Regions from separate parts of the Cytobacillus spartinae genome, predicted to be linked through region 2. Evidence: riboswitches for the same ligand, from Rfam matches in the RefSeq annotation. Region 2 holds a riboswitch; the other holds the start of a gene.
What was found. A riboswitch is a leader RNA that binds a small molecule or an ion and turns the genes downstream of it on or off. The one in region 2 is predicted to bind cobalamin.

Region 1: it holds a riboswitch for cobalamin, as region 2 does, so the genes downstream of both, ACFYKX_RS02030 (ribonucleoside-diphosphate reductase subunit alpha) here and ACFYKX_RS20425 (ABC transporter substrate-binding protein) in region 2, are expected to answer to the same signal.

What each region holds. Positions count from the first base shown of each region.
Region 1 covers NZ_JBIACK010000001.1:429,490-436,913, forward strand. The annotation lists gene ACFYKX_RS02020 (flavodoxin domain-containing protein) at 1-294, opposite strand, end outside; gene ACFYKX_RS02025 (ribonucleotide-diphosphate reductase subunit beta) at 296-1,342, opposite strand; gene ACFYKX_RS02030 (ribonucleoside-diphosphate reductase subunit alpha) at 1,367-3,655, opposite strand; gene ACFYKX_RS02035 (hypothetical protein) at 3,723-3,914, opposite strand; cobalamin riboswitch at 3,872-4,074, opposite strand; gene ACFYKX_RS02040 (YetF domain-containing protein) at 4,273-4,965, shown strand; gene ACFYKX_RS02045 (NAD(P)-dependent oxidoreductase) at 4,996-5,892, opposite strand; gene ACFYKX_RS02050 (hydroxypyruvate isomerase family protein) at 5,889-6,683, opposite strand; gene ACFYKX_RS02055 (hypothetical protein) at 6,946-7,424, opposite strand, start outside.
Region 2 covers NZ_JBIACK010000012.1:89,197-96,620, forward strand. The annotation lists gene ACFYKX_RS20405 (FtsW/RodA/SpoVE family cell cycle protein) at 1-307, opposite strand, end outside; gene mgtE (magnesium transporter) at 739-2,097, opposite strand; gene ACFYKX_RS20415 (hypothetical protein) at 2,635-3,408, shown strand; gene ACFYKX_RS20420 (hypothetical protein) at 3,473-3,745, opposite strand; cobalamin riboswitch at 3,945-4,150, shown strand; gene ACFYKX_RS20425 (ABC transporter substrate-binding protein) at 4,338-5,309, shown strand; gene ACFYKX_RS20430 (FecCD family ABC transporter permease) at 5,293-6,321, shown strand; gene ACFYKX_RS20435 (heme ABC transporter ATP-binding protein) at 6,366-7,424, shown strand, end outside.

The DNA of each region.
Region 1 (7,424 bases), on a different contig from region 2:
GAACTTAGGGTAAAAAGAGTCACCTGTACCGACTATTCCAGTCGTCACACTTTTTACATCCTGTTTTTCAAATGCGTGAAAAAGTTCTTTCATTTCCATCGGAACATCTCCATCTCCCCATGTATACGTACCAACGACAATAGCATCAAACCGATTTAATTGGTTTAAATAAGGAAATTGAGTTACCGAAAAAACTTCAACATTGAAAGAATGTCTTAGAAAAATTTGATTAATGGTGTCTACGAGATCTCTAGTATTGCCAGTTACGGACGTATAAATGATTGCGACTTTCATTTTATAACTCATCAAACCCATTTGAGTGGGTTACTTTACTATATGTTCTTGATTTTTGTTCAAAGAAGTCAGACTTTGTTTCATTAATCATCTCATCGCTAAATACCTGAATCCATGGCATTGGATTTTCTCGTTCTTCAAATAGGTTGTTCAATCCAAGCTGACGAAGGCGTTTATTGGCTAAATATTCTACGTACCCTTCAAATTCCTTCAAATCAATGCCCTTAATATCTTTTAAGATATAATGTGCCCACTCAATCTCTAACTTTACAGCTTGCTGAATAGTTTTATATACATAATCAATATGTTCCGCTGTATGAAGCTCAGGATTTTCTGTTAAAAGAATTCTAATAACCTGGGCGATAAAATACGCATGTTGCATTTCATCCCTCTGGATATAACTTATCATCGTGCTCGTCTTTAGCATTTTTTGCTGTCTTGCAAGATGATAAAAGAATGCAAAACCAGCATAGAAATATATTCCTTCGAGATTAATAGAGTTCACACAAAGCTTAAATAGATTTATGGGTGTAGGGTTCTGCCTAAATTGTTCATATGCATCTAAAATTAACTGGTTCCGCTTTTGCACAATCGGATCATTTTTGGCTTCATTAAATCTTATGTTTTGCTCACCAGTTGGCACCAATGAACTGAGCACATATGAATAGGACTCGTTATGTACTGCCTCTTGTTGTGCAATAACGGCAAAAATCGCTTTAAAACTAGAATCTGTTACATAATCCATCACTTGACTCATCGTAGGTGTTTGTAAACTGTCTAACGAAGCAAGCTGTGTATTTATCCGTAAGAAAACGTCCTTCTCGGTAGAACTTAAAGAGTCCCACTGTTTAATGTCATCCTGCATATTAATCTCTTGTGCTTTCCAAAAGTTAGATAGCAACGTTTGATATAGGTCATACATTTGTGGATAGGCAATATCGTTCCAATTTAAAAGACCAGAACACTGTCCATTAATTAAACCGGTCGATTTATTTGGATATTCTGGATTTAATAGTTTAATTTTTCTTAAAGGGGTATGGACCGTCATAATATAGGAACCTCCTGTTTGATATTAGCTATGACATGCTTCACATTCTTCGATTTCTGATTGAGAAGTACTTCTCACATAATAAGTTGTTTTTAATCCTTGTTTCCACGCTTCTAAATGAAGGTTCAACAGTTCTTTGGCTTTGATGTCGTGCCTAACGTATAAGTTAAAACTAATAGATTGATCAATATGTCTTTGGCGAGCAGCATTTTGTTTAATACTCCATAGCTGGTCAAGTTCATGTCTAGCTCTTCGGTAATAGTTATAAGTAATATGATTAAGATCAGGTGCAGTCACTTTAAACTTAAAGTTTTTCTTCTCTTCTGCGTATTCAACTGCATAAAGAGGGTCTATTCCGTCAGTCGAACCGCCAATTTTAGCAGTTGAAGAATTTGGAGCAATTGCCATTAGCCATCCGTTTCTGATTCCATTCGTAGCAATTTCCTCTCTTAATTCGTTCCAACGGTTAGAAACATACCCTTTGCGGTCAAAGTACTCTCCCGTTTGCCACTCTGAACCGTTAAATTGCTGATAAGATCCTTTTTCCTTAGCTAGCTCCATGGAAGAGCGAATCGTGTAATAAGCAATTTCCTCATATAAATGATCTGCATATGACACAGCATCATCTGTCTCCCAGTGAATACCTTGTAATGCTAATAAATGGTGCCAGCCGAACGTACCCAACCCAACAGCTCTATATTTTTTATTGGTTCTTTGAGCTTGTCCAACTGATATGGTATTTAAATCAATGACATTATCGAGCATTCTTACTTGAACACGAATTAAGCGCTCGAGTACATCTGCTGGAACAGCCTTAGCTAGATTGATAGAAGATAAATTACAAACGACAAAATCTCCTGGTTTTCTAACAATGACAATATTTCCTTCTCCATCTTCGTATTCCTTCACAATGGTTGTTGGTGACATGTTTTGAGTAATTTCCGTACACAAATTACTGCAGTACACGCTTGTGCGTCCTTTTCCTAATAAATGCTTATTCGGATTTTGACGATTAACTTCATCTCGATAAAACATATATGGTGTTCCTGTTTCTAGCTGAGACACCATGATTCTAGCCATAATCTCCATAGCACGATAGGTCTTACGAGGTAAAAGAGGGTTATCTACAGCTTCTAGGTATTTCTCTGTGAATTGCTTTATGTTAGTTTCATCGTAAAAATCTTCTAGCCCTAATGGGTTTCCGTTTTCATCTTTCCAACCCATTGTTTGTTTCACTTGATGAGGGCAGAATGTATGCCACTCCCCTACACTTCTTCCGTCTTCATCTACCTCTTCTAGTTTTTTCATAAATAAGTCTGGGATGGTGACACCTGTAAAAATGTCATGTGCCTTTCTCCTCTCATCCCCGTTATTTGTTTTTAAATCTAAGAAGCCATTCATAATATCTTTATGGAATACATCTAAATAGATGGCTACAGCTCCTTGTCTTTGGCCTAGTTGATCCACACTCACAGCCGTATCATTAATGAGACGGATCCAAGGAACAACTCCTGAAGAGTTCCCTTTAAATTTTTTTATATCTGAGCCAAGTGCCCGGACTTTTCCATAATAGATGCCAATTCCTCCACCATCTTTACTTAATCTAGCAATGTCCCAATTGTTTAAGTAGATTCCGTCTAAAGAATCATCTACCGTATCTATAAAGCATGATGACAGCTGGCCAAAGCTTTTACCGGCATTTGATAGAGTTGGGGTTGCGACGGTCATGTATAAATGACTTAACGCCCAATAGGCTTCCTTTACATGCTCTAAGCGGTTACTACGATCTTCATTCGCCATTATAGTCATGGCGATGATCATCAAGCGCTCTTGTGGAAGTTCAAATAAATTGCGAGCATGATCTCTCGCAAGATAGCGATCAGCAAATAAAAACAAGCCAATATAATTAAATAAAGTGTCACGATCCGGGTCTATTGCTTCAGCCAATTCGTTTATTTCCTGTTCTGAATAGTTCTTTATAATATCAGGGGAATAGATTCCTTTTTGAGTTAGCAAATTAATAAGCTGATAGAAGTTACCATATTTTAATGAACTCTCATAGTTTCTGTTTAGAGCGGCTTTTTCATAAAGTTCATTTAAATATAAATGAGCAGCAACAAACGTCCAATTTGGTTCATCCATTGCAATACGGTTGAGTGCATAGAAAAGAGCCTGCTGATTCGCTTCGTTCTCTCTACCTTTCAATTCATTCAATCGTTTTTTCAGTTCCGTTGCATCAATTCCAAATTTAGCTGATGCAAGGTTAATCGTTTTAAGCACATATTCATAATTTGCTTGAATCTCTGTACTCATAGTAATTCCCTCCAATAGTAGATTCCATTATGTATTATGCAAAAGGGACGACACGAGTTTACCTTCTTTAGTCAACCTTGTTCGCTTGTTTCATTTGCATAAAAAAAATCCGCTCAAGGTTATTGAGCGGATCAAACGATAACAGCAAGAAGGAGAAGGAAACGTGGAAAACCCCTTTTGTCGCCACCGTTTCATCTTCCCAATCCCCGAGAAAGTGAAACACACTTAAGATAGACAGGTCTCCTGACTTATGCTTCATCCTACTTTAAGCCCTTCCCATACAAGTACCTATTTTCACAATAAGCTTGCTTGTACAGTGGATTGCTTATTTCGTCTGCATTTACAGTTGCGGGGGCAGTTCTGGAAATTCACCAGATTCCCTATTAAGCCTAATGGCATCTAATCTTTAAGGCAAAACACAATATATAGTAATGAAATAAAATATAGTTTCAATATATAGTTTTATGAGATTTATAATAATAGAATATGAATATTTTGGCAAGCTTTATTTTTTGGCTAATTCTCTTTTTAATGAATAGAATTTGAAAAGTATATAGCTACAAAAATGAGGGCAATAATGGTTAAGGAACTAAAGAGAAGTAGGTGACTAACATAATATGAATCACTATCTTATGACTGCAAGTGAATTAATTTTTGGATTCATCATTTTATTTATTGTTACTAAGTCCCTGGGGAAAACACAGTTTTCACAAATTACCCCATTTGATTTTATTTCTGCATTAGTTTTAGGAGAACTTGTAGGAAATGCCGTGTATGATCATGAAGTGAAAATCTTAGAGATATTATTTGCAGTTGTTCTTTGGGGAGTTTTAATTTATTTCACTGAATTAATTACACAGAAGTATAGAAAAACTAGGAAGGTACTTGAAGGCGAACCTAATATTGTCATTCATAAGGGACAAATAAAATATGATACCTTAAAAAGTAGTAGATTGGACATTAACCAACTCCAAAGTCTAATTCGACAACAGGGGTATTTTTCACTTCAAGATGTAGAGTACGCCATTCTTGAAACAAACGGAATGGTTAGTGTACTTCCTAAGCCTGAAAATGATACACCAAAGATGAGTGATTTAAATTTACCCACACAACCCGCGCATTTACCTATTACGTTAATTCTAGATGGAGAGGTATTATACGATAATTTAAAGGAAGTGGGATTTGATGAGAATTGGTTGAAAAAGCAGTTATCTAAACAGGGGGTTACAGAATATAAAGAGGTTCTGTACGCAGAATGGCGAGAAGATTCTCCACTTTATTTAAATAAATATGAAAAGAAATCTGTATAAAAATTGCCCCGAGAGCTTGGGGCAATTTTGTTAGTTGTCGCTTCTCTTAACTGTTACACGACATTCCTTTTCTAGAGGCAGTATCACAGAAGACATATCAAGATCTCCCAAACCTTGTTCAATGGCACTTGAGAATGATTTTTCAGCAAACATTCCCAAATACTCCGTTATCCCTGCCTTATTGAACAAGGGGTTTGCTAGAGCTATATCCTTATGAACATATTTTAAAGCTCCACCAGGATCGAATTGACGGTCTAACACGTATTGTTCCATATGTCTTCTCAAAATTCGACTTTCACCATAGCTTACTTTTAATATATTGTAGAGTTGCTCACTTTTGAGCCCGAATGCAGCTCCTGCTACCATTGCTTCTGAGGCAGCAATTGAATGGACGGCGACAAGATACTGATTAATAAGTTTTGCTATACTTCCTGAACCTGTAGGTCCTAGATATTCAATCGTTCTGCCAATCTTTCTAAGTACAGGCAAAACACTTTCAAATGAAGATTTTTCTCCACCAACCATTATGGTTAAGGAACCTTGTTCCGCACCCTCAGGTCCACCACTTACCGGCGCATCTAGGTATTGAATCCCTTTTTCGTGAGCTTGAGTGGCGATTTGACGACTTGTTTCTACCCCAACGGTTGAAAAATCAAGACAGATAGCTCCTTGACTAGCATTCTCGATGACACCCTCTTTTCCTAGGTATACATCTAGGCAGTCTGATGGCATAGACAGACAACTGCATATAACATCAACATCTTTTGATAAATCAGCGATACTGTCAGTTCTTAAAGCACCTAGCTTTTCTAAAGGTGCAGCTTTTGCAGCAGTTCGATTAAAGACCGTTACATGGTACCCAGCCTCTATTAATCTCTTTACCATCCTTGAACCCATTACTCCTAATCCAATAAACCCGATCTTCACAATAGAATGCCTCCTTTTTTCAGACCACTAACCCAGTTAAAGCTGTCTTCGCTTCTCTCTTTAGGTGTGTACTCTAGACCAATTAACCCGTTATATCCTATTCTTTCTAGTAATTGAAAGACTTGATCATAAGGAATCTCTCCTGTACCAGGTTCATTCCGACCGGGTGAATCGGCAATTTGTACATGGCCAATGAATGTAAAGTTATCTTCAAATGAGGAAAAAAGATCCTCTTGTAATCTCTTTATATGATAAAAGTCGAACTGTAACTTGATATTTGGTAAGCCTATTTCTTTAATGATTCCAACTGCTTCATGAATATTAGACAGAAAGTAATTGGGCATGTCCATACGATTAATCGGTTCAAGTAGTAGATTCATATGGTGCTGAGCTAATTTTTCAGCCGCATATTCTATATTCTTAATAAACACATTTCTAGCTATACTTTCATCTAGAGATGATGGTAAAATCCCTGCCATACAATGAATGTTCGTAACCTCCAAACTCGTTGCATACTCTATAGCTAATTCAACTGATTTTTTAAACTCATTTACTCTATCAGGAAAAATAGCAATTCCACGTTCCCCCGCTTCCCAATTACCGGGAGGGAAATTGATTAGTGCCATTTTCAGATTATAAGTATTCATCTCTTTAATGATTAATTCTGTTGAAATAGCATATGGGAATTGACATTCTACATGTGAAAATCCAGCTTTTTTTGCTTTTTCAAACCGTTCTAATAAAGGTACTTCTGTAAAAATGGTTGAGAGATTGCAAGCTAATCGATTCATGGCTACCTCCAGATTGTGTATGATAAAATATTTAATTGATGAAAGACACTTTACTTCGTGCACCATTCCGCCTTGTCCTTCATCCCCTGTATGAAAGACAATTTGCTTAAGGCACCAGTTGGTATTGTCCTTCAGCAATTCTATGAAAGACATTCCGCTTAACGGACAGTAGTTAAGACTTCTTCTACAAGAAAAGGAGAAATCCTTCTAAAACAGTAGTATCTAAACAAAAATAGACACAACTAAAAGCTGTGTCCAATGATTATGGCTGTACTCGTTCTAAATATAGTTTCTCCTTTTGTCCAGCCCATTCAATCGTAACTTCAATAATCTGATTTCCCTCAACCATGGAGCCACCTTTTGCAGAAGAATGATGTTGAAATACTCTTGATGTTGGGTTTTCAACCGAGCCTCCAGATTCACTAGCGTTAACTTTATAGGTGTAGGTTACCGTTGTATTCCTTAATTCGTCAAGGTTTCCTTTAAATTCTAAAGTAAAGGTGTCTTCTGACTCACTATCATAGGCCGTGGTATCTCCATCTGGATAGAATACTCCTTTCCCATAAAATTCATAAGTGCCTTTCCAATGCTCGCTTTTACCTGAAAAAGTAAAGTCATAAATGACAGCATCCTCCTTCTCGTTAGGAGCCCCACCACTTGAACCAGGGAAAATGAAGTTACGATCTAGGATATAGGATATTGACAGGAATGTAATGAGTAAACAAATAGCTCCACTTAGGA
Region 2 (7,424 bases):
TTTTCGCACCATTTCGAATCGGTGCTATTGATTCAGGTGCAACAATCAGTGCCCCTAGAAGGAGTAGACCAAAACCATATAAATACCAGCTTAACTTACGATATTGGTAACTATCAAAGTACATGACAACAGCAACGATGACTGCACCGATAAAATAGTAAATGATTTGCCTAAGAAAATAATTTTCATTGTACTGCTCAGTTGTTTGGGCACTATAAATTGCTAGACAGCTAATGATACAGAACAAAAGCAAAATAAAGCTTAAGGTCCAATCAAATTTTTCAACTGGTCTTTTTTGTTTTTCCAAGTTCCACCACCTGCCCTTCAACTCTCAAACTGATTATCTAGCAAACTCATTAGGTCTCATGTTATTAAACCAAAATTTTCCTCACTATTAGTATATTAAAGTAAACTTGCTCACGAACATAGTAATTTATTTTTTTAAAAAAAAATGATGACTCAGTATTATGACGTATTGAAGGGTCATATGGTTTCTTAGTAGGTTAAATTTGTTATGGAAGTTCGGACAGAGGAATCAGTAAAAGGTGAAGTACAGTCCGAAGCTGAGCCAAGTTCGGACAAAGGATGATGTAAAAGGCGAAGTACAGTCCGAAGGCGAGCCAAGTTCGAACAGAGGAAGCAGTAACAAGTAAAGTACTGTCAGAATGGGAATCAAGTCATGTGCATAAGCAGAATAAACAAAAAAATCACGAAAGACCAAAGTCCTCCGTGATTACGTTACATCAATTTATTCAAAAACATCGTCGCGATCCCAAAATAGGTTACGAGTGAGAAAATATCATTCAAAGTTGTAATGAGTGGACCCGATGCGATTGCAGGGTCAACATTAAAACGGTATAGAATTAACGGAATGACGGTTCCAGCCAATGTACCAATAATAAGGGTTAATAATAGCGAACTACCTACAACGAGTCCTAACACAAAACTACCTTGCCATACTAGAGCAATGATAGAAATTAATATTCCACACGTTAAACCAATAATAATTCCTACACTTAATTCCCTTAAGACCAGTTTTGTAACAACCTTTTTATCGATATCATGGGACACAAGCCCTCTAACAACTACGGCAAGCGACTGTGTTCCGGTGTTTCCGGTCATACCAGCAATCATGGGCATGAAGAATGCCAGAGCAACGACTTTTTCTAGGGTTTCCTCATAGGTGCTAATAATACTCCCTGATACCAGCCCGATAAATAACAGCAATATGAGCCAGGGGAGACGTCTGTAGGCAGCGACAAAGGATTTCGTTTCAAAATCAATAGATTTCCCTGTTGCGGATAATTTTTCAATATCTTCATTTGCTTCTTGGATGACGACGTCAATAATATCATCGACGGTAATAATTCCAATCAGTGTGTGTTTTTCATCTACTACAGGGACAGCGAGAAAGTCATAACGCTCAATAATACGAGCGACCTCTTCTTGGTCTGTGTCTACTAACACGGATATTACCCGCTCGTACATAATATCCCGAATCACCTCATGAGCATCAGCCATAAGGATGTCCCGGTATGAAACAACACCGACAAGTTTTTGATGTTGGTCAACTACGTATAAGTAGTTAATGGTTTCTGCGAACTCAGCAAACGTTTTGAGCTTGTCTACAGCTTCTCGGACTGTGTAGTTGTCTCTTATCCAAACGAATCGGTTGGTCAATAGCCTACCGGCAGTCTCAGGAGGGTAGTTCATAATATCTTGGACGATTTTAGACTCTTCTTTTTTCATCCCAGATAATAAGCTCGCTATCTTCTCTGGGGAAAGGTCATCTAGCAATGATGCTAAATCATCATTATCCATAAGGTCTAGGACCTTCCCTGTTTTTTCAATCCCTAATCTATTTAATACATCTATTTGTTCTTCCTTCTGTAGCTCTTGAATGAGATCGGCAAGAAGATCGGTATTTAAAAACAGTAAAAAACGTTTTTTATGTTTTTCCGGTAATTCTTCGTAGATTTTAGCAATATCATATGGTTGTAGCTCATCCGTGATGATTTCAAATTCTTTTTTCCGATTTTCCTTTAGAGATTTTATGATATAAAGGGTGATTTGATCTTCCGTCATATTTTTGATCATTTCTTACCCTCCTTTGTTAAATAGGAATGTTCAGTACATAATAAACCATGATTATTATAAAGAATATTCGGGTGGATGGAAATGGTTAAAAATAGACATGTTTCGGAATGATTATTTCTTTATTACAAAGAAACAATTTTTAAGATATTTTTTGATGTTTTTGTTACAATAAGACATATGTTTTTGGGCGTTAGAACCACCTCGTTACCATGAGTTGAGTAAGTATGAAAGCTCTTTTCAGCGCTAAAAGTAGCATTAATCCTTATTTCCATTGGGATAGGACATGTACGAAACCCACATCATATGAAAATAGCCTTAAGGTAAGGTACTTTTCGTAAACTTTGTTGCTATTTAAGTACTCTTCACACTGCTTTTAAACGGATTATGGTGCTGTTTTCTTTATTTTTTGGAAGAAAGATTCCACGAGGCAGCATAGAATCCGTGTTGGAGACCATATACCAATAGCAACAATCTATGCGAAAACAGCCTAAGGTAAAAAGCTAAAAGTCTTATGTTCGGAGGTTTTTGCTCTTGAAAATGAATAATAATGGTGTTCGAGATCTTATTTATGTTTACTTCAATGAAAATGATCAATATGTTCTATCGTACGGAATTGAGTTTGCTGAGTTTGCTAGCGCGTTATCAGACCTGTTTAACAACATTCTTCTTTTGAAGCACCAGTTTGATGGTGGTGATTTTAACATACATACATTGTTAGAGTATGTACCAAATGATCGGTTAAACAAGCTTTTTGAGGAGCCTGTCTATAATTATGGTGACTTTTGCTGGGTGGATTTTGAGGAAATAGACGGAGTTGACGAATTGCCTCCACAAACGCTTGCAGAGTTGCTATATTTAGGGCATATTAAGGATCACTTAAAAACGCCCTTTTACAACCATCTACGAAATCGTTTTGTCTACTTAGCTCACGACGACGGATGGTGGAACAAGGTATATTATCGAAATACGATGGACTTCTATCGAATGTTAGGTGATGTACTGGCGGATAAGCTTAGTGATCTTAAGCCTGAGAAGAATCTTATTGGCTTAAGGAAAAAGAAAGCGTATCCTTCTGTAAACAAAGATGTGTTATTAAATTTAAAGACGCTGATGAAAGAAGGGATTTTACTCTCCTTAAAAGATGTCGAACAATCTCGGGCGAGAATTGAAATCCCCATCTGGGTGATTGGTGACTTTAACAATATGGATGACATGTACGAAGAATATGAAAGAATCGCAAAACAAAAATGCGATATCAAAATCGTTTTCGATAAGAAAACTAAAGAGTGGAAAGCATATTCATCTCTTTAAAAAAGTCTATGGGAAATGCTTAAAGAAAAAAGCCAAGAAACCTATTTTAATGGATTCTTGGCTTTTATAAATTCTTCAATTTTTTTACGGTTGCTACTAGTAAAGGTATCGTTAAAGCAATCATAAGCAATAGAGTGATCACGCATATGTAAAATAGCAAGTTAGGTGTATGTCCAAATTCATTAAACCAAAATAAAGAACCCGCTACCAATCCTATTAAAAATAATTCAAACATGAAAGCAACGCTAAAAAATAGAATGTAGGAGAATATAATCCCTGTATGTGAAATATGTTTTAACGTTAATCCTTCCCAACAGAAATCGGCGATTTTGTTCATTTCAACCACTCCATCAACTTCTAAAAGTTCATTTCTAATAGAAATGCTTTTATACATAGTATGTCCAATTGAGGAGGAAAATAACTTATCTTCTAAGGGTCTGGGAAGTAGCACTTGAAAAAATTGTAGAAATTTATCAAAAAATGGTTGCTATCTTCACGTATTGATAGTGTATAATCGGAACTGACGGAAAAATTCATACATATGAACAGAATAAGGTGTCTTTATTAAAGTTTGATTCATTTGAACTTTATGAGACTTAATAGGGAAGTTGGTGAAAAACCAACGCGGTCCCGCCACTGTAAATGGGAGCAAGCTGACGTATACCACTGTACAATCGTATGGGAAGGTGCCAACTTGCAATGACCATGAGCCAGGAGACCTGCCTTCATTCTAGTGCACCAGAAAAACCTACGAGGATAGGGAGGTGTGTGGCAGTCTTTAATTACTATGTTTTTAATAGTATTAATTCTTATCCATACACATCTCCATGCCTATTGGAGATGTTTTTTTATGGCTTTTTTCTAATAAAAAAGCCATTGGTTACACTCATCTGTATGAGCTTATCTACATAAAACAGGGGGCTTTATAAATGAAAAAGTTATACTCATTATTATTTTTAATGCTGCTTTCAGTTGGAATTCTAGCTGGTTGTGGGGAAGAAGAAACAGCGCCGGTTGAAGAAAAAGATGCTGGTGAACAGGTTGAAAAGGTAGAAGAACCTGCTTTTCCTGTAACCATTAAAGATGCAATTGACGAAGACGTAGTGATTGAAGCGAAGCCAGAAAAGATTGTTTCACTTATTCCTAGTAACACTGAAATTGCTTTTGAATTAGGGTTGGCAGAAGAAATAGTTGGAGTCTCTGACTATGATAATTACCCTGAAGAAACAGCAAATAAAGAAAAAATCGGCGGAATGGAAATGAACGTCGAAAAAATCATTTCTTTAGCACCTGATTTGGTGTTAGCACATGCTTCAAGTGCACACAACTCAACAGAAGGTCTTCAGCAATTAAGAGACTCTGGTATTGCTGTGCTTGTTGTAAATGATGCACAAAACTTTGATCAAGTATTTGAATCAATCGAGATGATTGGAAAAGCAACTGGTGAACAAGAATCTGCTACTACCTTGGTTGCAAACATTAAAGAAAAACTTGAAGAAATAAAAACAAAAGCTGCTGAAGTGACTGAAAAAAAATCAGTATTTATTGAAGTATCACCAGCTCCAGAGATTTATAGTCCAGCGAAAAACACATTCATGGACGAAATGTTAACAATTATCAACGCTGATAATGTTCTTAATGATCAAGAAGGCTGGGTACAAGTGGACCAAGAGGCAATTATTGAGCGTAACCCAGATGTAATTGTTACAACATATGGTTATTATTCAGAAGATCCTGTTGGCCAAGTAACAACTAGAGAAGGTTGGCAAAATGTAAGTGCTGTTGTGAATAGTCAAGTAGTTGATATTCACTCTGATTTAGTTAGCCGTACTGGCCCAAGGCTTATTGAGGGAGTAGAGGAACTTGCAAAGGCTGTTTACCCGGATGTATTTAACCAATAATAAATTCATCGCCTATTTACTGGCTCTAGCATTCCTAGTAGCTTCATTGCTACTAGGGATTTCAATCGGTACAGTGCCAGTTCCGATTATGAGTATTATAAAAATAATAGGATCTGAGCTATTCCCATTTATAGCTTTAGATGGTATTGATCCTATGCATATAAATATCGTTCAAAATATACGTTTACCTCGAGTTATTTTAGCAGGTCTTGTAGGGGCGGCACTCGCAATTGCGGGTGCGGCCTTTCAAGGTCTCTTAAGAAATCCTTTAGCAGATCCTTACACATTAGGTGTATCATCAGGTGCGTCTGTAGGGGCTGTACTGACCCTGTTTTTTCAAATTTCTATCCCTTTTATTGGCTCCTATACATTACCATTATTAAGTATCCTATTTTCCTTTATTACGATTTTTCTTGTATTAGCATTTGCTCAAAAAATTGAGCGGTCCATGAAAGTGGAAACGATTATTCTAACTGGCATTATCTTTAGTTCTTTTTTAGGAGCACTTATTTCTCTAATGATTGCCCTAACAGGTGAAGAGTTAAGACAAATTATCGGATGGCTATTAGGTAGCGTGTCGATGAGAGGATGGGCTTATATTAAAATCATCCTACCTTTCTTTATCATGGGATCCATCATCCTCCTATTGAACGGAAAAGAACTAAATGCCATGTCATTTGGCGAAGATCGAGCCCATCATTTAGGGGTTAATGTTCAACGAAGAAAATTAACGATATTAACAGCAGGTTCGATATTAACCGGAGCTGCTGTAGCGGTATCCGGAACGATTGGATTTGTAGGGCTAGTGATTCCTCACCTTACGAGATTATTATGGGGCCCAGACCATAAACATTTGCTTCCTCTTTCCATCTTAACCGGAAGCAGCTTTTTAATATTAGCCGATCTTGTTGCTAGGACGGTTATCTCCCCGACGGAGCTTCCTATTGGTGTAATCACGGCATTGGTCGGCGCACCGGTATTTGCTGTTATACTTATAAAAAGAAGAACGTAAGAGGTTCAAAGAATATCATAGACAAACTGAAAGAAGTGACGAACATGCTACATGTAAAACATTTATCTGGAGGATATACAGGCGAGTCGATTTTAAAGGATATTTCCTTTGAAGTTGAAAAAGGAGAGCTGTTTGGCATTTTAGGTCCAAATGGTAGTGGAAAAACAACCCTTCTAAAAATGATAAGTGGCATTTTAGCATATAAGCATGGTTCTATTTCTATAAATAGTAAGACTCTTTCTGAATACACACCGAAAGAACTTGCGAAAATTGTTGCTGTCCTCCCGCAGCATTCTTCACAAGCTTTCTCTTATACCGTGAAGGAAACCGTTTCACTTGGACGTTATGCACATCAAAAAGGATGGTTTCAAACTTGGAGTGATGAGGATGAAAACACCGTACAAAGAGTAATGGCCCAAACAGGAGTGGCGGAATTTCAAGATAAGAACATTCAAGAATTATCTGGTGGGGAGCGTCAAAGAGTATATCTAGCACAAGCACTTGCACAGGAGCCTGAAATTTTACTTTTAGACGAGCCTACCAACCATTTAGATCTTTCCTATCAAAAGGAACTTTTAGACCTTCTGAAAAAGTGGACGAAAGAACGAGGTTTAACAGTCATTTCTATTTTCCATGATTTAAATTTGGCAGGTCTTTACTGTGATCGCTTGCTTCTGCTCGAGAGGGGTACAATTAATATTAACCACACGCCTAACGAGGTCTTAAAGGAAGAGCGAATCAACAAAGTATACGACACAGAAATAGAAAAGCAACCTCATCCGAAGGTGCCAGCCCCTCAAATGGTCCTTATGCCAGAGTGGCAAAAGCATGCAGAGGTATCTTCCATCTCCATTAACCCAGAGTTGCTGGAATTTTCTGATGAAAAAATTGTTCTTCAATCACCCATTCCTTTAAGAACTATGTCTTCTGGAGTAGTTGGTTCGGGAACTGGTTGGCATCAAACGTTTGTCAATCGCCATGTGGGAATGGATTATAATTGTAGTGATCATCGAGTAGAGATGGTGGAGTATTTAAGGAATCACGGATTTGAACCATCTGAAACAGTGGGAATGATGACTGCTGTGATGCTAGCAGATGTATCA